DNA from 2 places in the Sphingomonas sp. UYAg733 genome. Region 1 is predicted to be linked to the other one. Evidence: predicted binding sites of a transcription regulator. Region 1 holds the regulator's gene; the other holds the start of a gene.
The links. The regulator LexA, encoded in region 1, represses DNA repair genes until DNA is damaged. The targets are predictions, from matches to a motif close to GTTCCNCNCTTGTTCT.
Positions count from the first base shown of each region.

Region 2: a site for LexA is predicted at 2,706-2,721, ahead of radA (DNA repair protein RadA). Genes of this name have one in related genera too.

Region 1 covers NZ_JBSRZE010000003.1:28,173-32,385, reverse strand. The annotation lists partial or broken gene ACVWZA_RS07540 (ComEC/Rec2 family competence protein) at 1-1,570, shown strand, start outside; gene lexA (transcriptional repressor LexA) at 1,548-2,213, opposite strand; gene ACVWZA_RS07530 (molybdopterin molybdotransferase MoeA) at 2,270-3,460, opposite strand; gene ACVWZA_RS07525 (hypothetical protein) at 3,631-4,213, shown strand, end outside.
Region 2 covers NZ_JBSRZE010000002.1:370,883-375,095, forward strand. The annotation lists gene ACVWZA_RS06820 (cation:proton antiporter domain-containing protein) at 1-148, opposite strand, end outside; gene ACVWZA_RS06825 (iron-sulfur cluster assembly scaffold protein) at 148-582, opposite strand; gene ACVWZA_RS06830 (CvpA family protein) at 579-1,148, opposite strand; gene radA (DNA repair protein RadA) at 1,310-2,683, opposite strand; gene ACVWZA_RS06840 (glutathione S-transferase family protein) at 2,786-3,490, opposite strand; gene ACVWZA_RS06845 (glycosyltransferase family 4 protein) at 3,588-4,213, shown strand, end outside.

The DNA.
Region 1 (4,213 bases):
TGATTATGCCCGCGTTGCCTGGTTCGACGGGATCGGCGGCACGGGACGTGGCTTCGCGCCGATTGCGGTGATCGCAGCGGGCGACGCGCCGGGCGCGGGCCTGCGCGATCGGCTCTCGCGCCATATCCAGAGCCACGTCGATGGCAGCGCGGGCGGGATCGCCAGCGCACTCGCGACCGGCGACCAGGGCGCGATCGCCGAGGAAGATGCGGAGGCGATGCGCCGTTCCGGCCTTGCGCATCTATTGTCGGTCAGCGGACTGCACATCACAGCGGTTGTGGCGGCGACAATGCTGGTGGTCCTCAGGCTGTTGGCGCTGAGCCCCTGGCTTGCCCTTCGTTTCCGCTTGCCGCTGATCGCCGCGGCAGCCGGTGCCGCGGCGGCGATTGGCTACACCCTGCTCACCGGATCGCAGGTGCCGACGATCCGCTCCTGCGTCGCGGCCCTACTCGTGCTCGCCGCGCTAGCGATGGGACGCGAGGCGATGACCTTGCGGCTGGTCGCGGCCGGTGCGGTGGTCGTGGTGTTGCTCTGGCCCGAAGCGCTTGCCGGGCCGAGCTTCCAGCTATCCTTCGCCGCGATCACCGCGATCGTCGCGCTGCACGAACATCCGCGCGTGAAATCCTGGTTCGCGCCGCGCGGCGAGCGCTGGATCGCCAGGGTCGGCAGGGGGCTCGGATCGCTGATCCTGACCGGGCTCGCGGTGGAATTTTCACTGATGCCGATCGCGTTGTTCCACTTTCACAAGGCCGGTTTTTACGGCGCACTGGCCAATATCGTCGCGATTCCCTGGACCACGTTCGTCGTGATGCCGTTGGAAGCGCTGGCGCTGTTGCTCGATACCGCCAGCCTCGGCGCACCCTTATGGTGGCTTACCGACCATTCGCTCAACCTGTTGTTATGGCTGGCGCGGACGACCGCCGGACTGCCCGGGTCGGTCGCGGCACTACCAGCCATGCCTGCGGGCTCCTATGCGTTGATGGTGCTGGGTGGATTATGGATTGCCTTGTGGCGCACGAGATGGCGGCGGCTCGGGCTGGTTCCGCTTGCGGCCGGAATCCTGTGGGCGTTGATGACGCCGGCACCCGATCTGCTGATCACCGGCGACGGGCGTCACGTCGCGATCCGTACGACAAATGGCGGGCTGGCTTTGCTGCGTGACCGGGTCGGTGATTATACGTCAGACATGCTCACCGAAAATAGCGGGGTCGACGGCGAACCGCTATTGCTGTCAGATCAGCCCGACGCGCGGTGCAATCGCGATCTGTGCCTGACCGAGCGGCGTATCGGCGGCCGGACCTGGCGCATCCTCGCCACGCGCAGCGCCTATCTGGTGCCGGCTGGCGAGCTGATCGCGGCGTGCAAAGGGGCGGACATCGTGATCAGCGATCGGCGCCTGCCTATGGCTTGTACACCGCGCTGGCTGAAGCTCGACCGGCCGACCCTGGCACAGACCGGCGGCGTCGCGATCACGCTTTCCAGCGGCAGTGTCGCCACCGTCTACCAGCCGGGTGACCGCCACCCGTGGCGGACGCCCGGCACTGAAATTAATCGTAACGGCGCAAAAGGCCGGCGAGCTTACCCTGAACGCGGACCTGCGCCGGGGAATAACGCTGCGCGTCATAAGCCCGGTTCGCCGGGTCGAGCCGGACCATCGCCCCTTCGCGGCGGAAATATTTGAGCGTCGCCTCGCTATCGTCGATCAAGGCGACGACGATTTCTCCGTCGCGCGCCGTATCGGCGCGGCGGATCAGCGCATAGTCGCCGTCGAGGATGCCAGCCTCGACCATCGAGTCGCCCGACACTTCGAGCGCATAATGTTCGCCGCCACCGAGCAATGCAGCGGGAACAGCGAGCATCGAACTGCCCTCGAACGCCTCGATCGGCACACCGGCGGCGATGCGGCCGTGCAATGGGATCTCGATCACGTCGTTGGCGGGTTCGGGCAGGACCCGGATATTGGCCGGTGAAGCAGGCGTCTTGCGCGCGACATCGCCGCGTTCCGGCACTTTCAACACTTCCAATGCGCGGGCGCGATTGGGCAGGCGGCGAATGAACTGGCGTTCCTCGAGCGCGCTGATCAGGCGGTGCACGCCCGATTTCGACTTGAGATCAAGTGCCTCCTTCATTTCCTCGAACGAAGGCGACACGCCGGTTTCGGCGAGACGATCACTGATGAAGCAGATCAGCTCATGCTGTTTGCGCGTTAACATCCGAATTCCTCCGTCGGAACAGACTGGGAACGTTTTCGCAATGTTCCTCGTGCTTGTCAAGCGATGCGCAGAGTATCGACGATTTCGCCCGTCGCGGCGGCGGGCGCATGGGGCGCGCGGAGGATCAGGCAGTCGGCGCGCGAGAGTGTGCGGAGCATCGACGAGTCCTGGATCGTCGAGGCGAAAACCCGGCCATCACGGGTTTCCGCGCGCAGATAATCGTGACGATGGTCATTGGCGGCGAGCGCTTCGCCGAGCATCGCCGGCGTCGTGCGCGGCAGCGGATCGGCCGCGCCGGCCATTGCGGCGATCAATGGGCGCAGGAACAGCGTTGCGGTGACGAAGGCGGAAACCGGGTTGCCGGGGAGGCCGAGCACGATCGCTTCGCGGAGCCGCCCCGCCATCATCGGCTTGCCCGGGCGCAGCGCGACACGCCAGAAATCGATAATGCCCCCCGCGGCCTCGAGTGCGGGGCGAACGAGATCATGATCGCCGACCGACGCGCCGCCGGTGGTGACGAGGATATCCGCATCGACGCGCGCCAGGGCCGCGGTCATCACGTCGAGACGGTCGGGCAGGATGCCGAAATCGACCACCTCGACCGGCAAGTCGTCGAGCATCGCGGCGAGCATCACGCCATTGGATTCGGGAAGGCCCGCGCTACCGATCGCCGCACCGGGCGCGGTCAATTCGTCGCCGGTCGCAACGATCGCAACGCGGATCGATCGGCTTACGTGAAGTGCGCCATGCCCACCGGTCGCGGCAACCGCGATGCGCGCCGGTGTGAGGCGTTCGCCACGCGCCACGAGGATGTCGCCAGTTGCGAAGTCGAGCCCTTTGCCGCGTGTATTGCCGCCGAGCCGGCGCGGACCTTCGCCGGCCAGTGTCACGATATTCCCGTCGTGCGCGACTTCCTCCTGGATCATCACCGTATCCGCGCCCTCGGGCATCGCCGCACCGGTGAAGATGCGAGCGGTTTCTTTCGCGCCGACAGCCCCGGCGAACGGCCGGCCGGCGGCACTTTCGCCGATCAGGGTGAAAGGGCCGGGCAGGTCGGCGTAGCGAATCGCATAACCGTCCATCGCCGAAAGATCGGCGGCGGGCTGAGTCCGCAAAGCGACGATGTCGGCCGCCGCCCAGCGATTGGCGGCGGCGCGCAGCGTTACGGTTTCACTCGAAACGCGGGGCGCGAGCGCGAAAAGCCGCGACTGGGCCTCGGCGAGAGGAAGAAGAGCGGGTGGGTTCACAGGCGGTGATGTACCCGGCAGGCCGCGCCCGCGTCCACCATGCTAAACAAGAGCAAGGCGAACAAATGCAAGCCCGGCAGCACCGACCCTCGATGAACGACCGTGCCACGCCGGGTTCAGGAACATTGCGCCATGTTCCACGCTTTGGGGCGCACCAGGAGTTGGATGCCATGACCAAGCGAATACACCCGAGCCTTCGCCGGGCCAGTGCCGCGATCGCCATTGCGGCGTCGCTGATGCTTGCCGGATGCAATCCCGAGGCCGCGACCGACAGGGACAAGGCTGCCTATCAATTGCCCGAACTGCCGGCGACGCTGCCGCTCGCGGCCGGCGCGGCAACGGCTATCCGGCCCGCTGCGGCGGTGGCGGCACTTCCTGCGGCACGTCCGATAAGGGCGGTGCAGCTGGCCGACCCGGGCCAATCCTATGCCTATGCCGACGATGCCTGGGGCTTTGCCGACGCGCTCGGCGACGCGCCGCCCGATTACGGCTTCGACTATGACGAGGTCGAGCCTTGGGCTTGGCAGGGCTATGACGATTCGATCGCTTTTGCCGAGCCGATCGATGACGGATACCGCTATTATTATTACCGCCCGGGCGCCGATTCGCCCTATTTCGTGCGCGATGGCGATGAAGGCTATGGCTATGACGATGGTCAGCTTGCTGTCGTCTATGCCGCCGGCGGCGGGATCCTTCCTTATAGCTCTTATGGGCCACGCCAGGATTATGCCGCGCGCTATTACGAGCGCGGCC
Region 2 (4,213 bases), on a different contig from region 1:
CGAGTAGCTGCGGGCCCACCACCGCGCCGGCAACCAGGTAACCCAGCGTCGCACCCAGGCCGAGGCGACGGAAGATCAGGACGAAGACCAGCCCGAAACCGAGCATGACCACGCCATCCCGCAGCAGCGAGGTGGTAGCATGCTCCATCAGTGCGCCGGCTCTTTTGTTGCGGCCAGCGCGGCATCCGCGGCAGCCTCGAACGCGAGGCGGATCGACGCGTGGCGCGCGCTGTGCGGTAAGGCGGGCACGAACAGGTCGAAGCCGGTCCAGCCGGGCAAAGGCCCCGCGCCCGCCAGCCATGCGGTCAGTGCGTCGCGCGCCTCGGCCAGCTGCCCCGGCGTTTTGCCGATCACATCCGCCGCCAACAGCGACGATGATGCCTGACCCAGCGCACAGGCGCGGACCAGCATGCCGACTTCGCTCACGCGTCCGTCGGCGTCGATATTGATATCGACCGTCACCCGGCTGCCGCACACCGGCGAACGCTTTTCCGACGACCCCATCGGGTCGGTCAGCCGCTCCTGATAGGGAATCGTCGCGGCAAGCCGCAGGATATCTTTATTGTAGAGCGGCGCGTTCATGGCCGTGCCTCTTCGGTCACATTGCTCGCGGCACGCCCGTTATCGTTCAAGCCGAACACGGGCTGTCCCTTGCGCCGCCGATCGACGAAATCGGCGATGCTCGAGCTGGTCGTATTGAGCAACGGGTACGTTCGCGAATCGGTCAGCCATAAGGGCCGGCTGGCCGGGCCGCCGCTCATCGTGTCGGTGACCAGGACGACGAGCAGAAAGACGAGGCTCGACAGGATCAAGCCCTTGATCGCGCCGAAACCGAAGCCGAGCGCACGATCGACCGGCCCGAGCACCGATGTCCGCGTGCGGTTGCCGAGCGAACTCGCCACCATCCGCCCGGCGAAATAAGTCACCCCGGTGATGACCGCAAAGGCAAGCACCGCAGCGCCCGACACGGTGCCGACGATCCCGGTCATCATCGACGCGACCGGGGAATGCAGCATCTTCAGCGCGAAGATGATCGCGACCCAGGCGAACAACGACAATATCTCGGTCACGAAACCACGCATCAACCCCAGCCCGGCCGAACCGAGCACGGCGATCAGGACGAGGATATCGAGTGCGGTCAGTCCCATCGTGTGCCTTCATACCTATCAAGCGCGGACCCCAATCTTCCGTTCGTTTCGAGCGAAGTCGAGAAACAGGCCCCATGCGTCGCGCATGGTTTCCCGACTTCGCTTGAAACGAACGGAAGGTGTATCCGAGGATCGGAGATAGAGCGCCGAGCCCGGCCGCGCTACCCACGCCCGAGCATATGGTCAACGAAAGCGCCGAGCGTCCTGAACCCGGTCAGCTTCAACCCGCTCTTGTCGTCGGTCACCGCCGCCGGCACCAGAGCGCGTTCGAACCCAAGCTTGCTCGCCTCCTTCAGCCGCAAGGCTCCGTGCGCGACTGGGCGGATCTCGCCCGACAAGGCGATCTCGCCGAACGCCACGGCATCGACCGGCACCGGCCGCTCGCTCAGTGCCGAAACCAGCGCTGCCGCGACCGCCATATCGGCGGCGGGGTCCTGCACGCGGTAACCGCCGGCGATGTTGAGATAGACCTCCGAGGTCGAGAAACTCAGCCCGCAACGTGCCTCGAGCACGGCGAGCACCATCGCCAGCCGCCCCGAATCCCAGCCGACCACCGCCCGCCGGGGTGTCGCGCCCGAGGCAAGGCGCACGACCAAAGCCTGGATTTCGACCAGCACTGGCCGCGTGCCCTCCAGCGCGGGAAATACCGTCGTCCCCGTCACGCCCTCGTCACGCTGGGTCAGGAATAGCGCTGATGGATTGGATATCTCGGCCAGCCCCTCGGCGACCATCGCGAACACGCCGATCTCATCGGTACCGCCGAAGCGGTTCTTGATCGCGCGCAGGATACGATACTGATGGCTGCGCTCGCCCTCGAAGCTGAGCACCGTGTCGACCATATGTTCGAGCACGCGGGGGCCGGCGATGCTGCCGTCCTTGGTGACGTGACCGACCAGCACCACCGCCGTGCCGCGTTCCTTGGCAAAACGGATCAACTCCTGGGCCGAGGCGCGGACCTGGCTGACCGTGCCGGGTGCGCCCTCGATCAGGTCGGAATGCATCGTCTGGATCGAATCGATCACCAGCAGCGCCGGTGCCTTGCCCTGCCCCAGCGTGGTCAGGATATCGCGCGTCGAGGTCGCCGCGGCGAGCTGCAGCGGTGCATTGCCGAGGCCAAGGCGCCGCGCGCGCAACCGCACCTGATCCGCCGCTTCTTCGCCCGAGACATAGACAACCGACAACCCGGCGAGCGCCATTTTCGCCGCCGCTTGCAACAACAGGGTCGATTTACCGATCCCCGGATCGCCACCGATCAGCGTCGCCGACCCCTCGACGAACCCGCCACCCAAAGCGCGGTCCAGTTCGGCGATGCCACTCGGCATGCGCTCAGGCAGCGCGATCTCGGCGTCAAGCCCGACAAGCTGGAAAGCACGACCGCCGGATTGCAGATTATGCTTGGCCTGGAATGGCGTGACAGTGCCGCCGGCCTCCTCGACCAGCGTGTTCCATTCCGCACAATCGGCGCATTGGCCGGCCCAGCGATGCGAGACCGATCCACAGGCCTGACAGACATAGCGCTTTTGAGGTTTTGCCATAGAACGGCGATGTAGCTGAAACGGAACGAGAGGGGAACATGCTTCTTACTCCCGTACCTTCCAGGAAGGGGAGTAAGAAGATCACCCCGCTATAAATGAACCTTACGCTCGCGCCGGGATCGCCAATCCCCGCTGCACCGCCGGCCGCGCCAACCCGCGCTCCAGCCAGGCCGCGACATTCGCAAAATCATCGAACCCGACCAGCTCGCGCGCCTCGTAAAAGGTGATCAGATTGCGCACCCAACCCAGCATCGAGATATCGGCGATCGAATATTCGTCCCCCAGGAACCAGTCCTTGCCCGCCAGCGCCGCATCCATCACCCCAAGCAGCCGCTTCGCCTCATCGACATAGCGCCCGAGCGGCCGCTTATCCTCCCACGCCTTGCCGGCGAATTTGTTGAAGAAGCCGACCAGCCCGAACATCGGCCCGACGCCGCCCATCTGGAACATCACCCACTGGATCGCGTGCCAGCGTCCGGCCGGATCGGCGGGGACGAACTTACCGGTCTTGTCGGCAAGATAAAGCAGGATCGCACCGGATTCGAACAGGCCGAGCGGCTTGCCGCCGGGTCCGTCGGGATCGACTATTGCCGGAATCTTGCCATTGGGATTGAGCGATACGAAGGCGGGGCTTTTCTGGTCGTCGCTGGCGAAGTCGATCAAATGCGGCTCATAAGGCAGTCCGGTTTCCTCCAGCATGATCGACACCTTCACCCCGTTCGGCGTGGGCAGCGAGTAGAGCTGGATCCGGTCGGGGTGCTGCGCGGGCCAGCGCTGGGTGATCGGAAAGCCGGACAGGTCGGTCATGAGCGCATCTCCTTGGTTCGCCCTTATCTAGGCACGGGCCGGGACTGTTCCACCCCATCCCTTGCGGGGAGGAGAGAAAAGTGGTGGATGCGCTCGAATGCAGGCCACCGAGCTCCGCGTCGCGCTCTTCAGCGGCAATTACAATTATACTAGGGACGGCGCGAACCAGGCGCTCAATCTGCTGGTCGGGCACCTGCTCGCGCAAGGCGTGAAGGTGCGTGTCTATTCGCCGACCAGCCGCCGCCCGGCCTTCGCGCCGACCGGTGATCTGGTCAGCGTGCCCTCGCTCAAGCTGCCGGGCCGCGACGAATACAAGATTGCGCGCGGGCTGCCCGGCAGCATCCGACGCGATATCGCGGCTTTCGCGCCCAACATGATCCACGTCTCGGCGCCGGAGTTTCTTGGCCACCGCGCGGTGACCTATGCGCGCCGCCACGGCATTCCGGCGGTCGCATCGCTGCACACGCGGTTCGAGACCTATCCAAGCTATTATGGCCTGAAATTCGTCGAGCCGGCACTGATCAAGCTGTTGACGCGTTTCTACAATCGTTTCGACCAGGTGGTGACGCCGGGTCAGTCGATGGCATCGATGATCCAGCATTGGGGCGTGACCACGCCGGTTTCGATCTGGTCGCGCGGCGTGGACCATCAGCGCTTTCGCCCGGGCGCGCGCGATCTCGACTGGCGGCGCTCGCTCGGCATCGCCGATGACGAGGTCGCGAT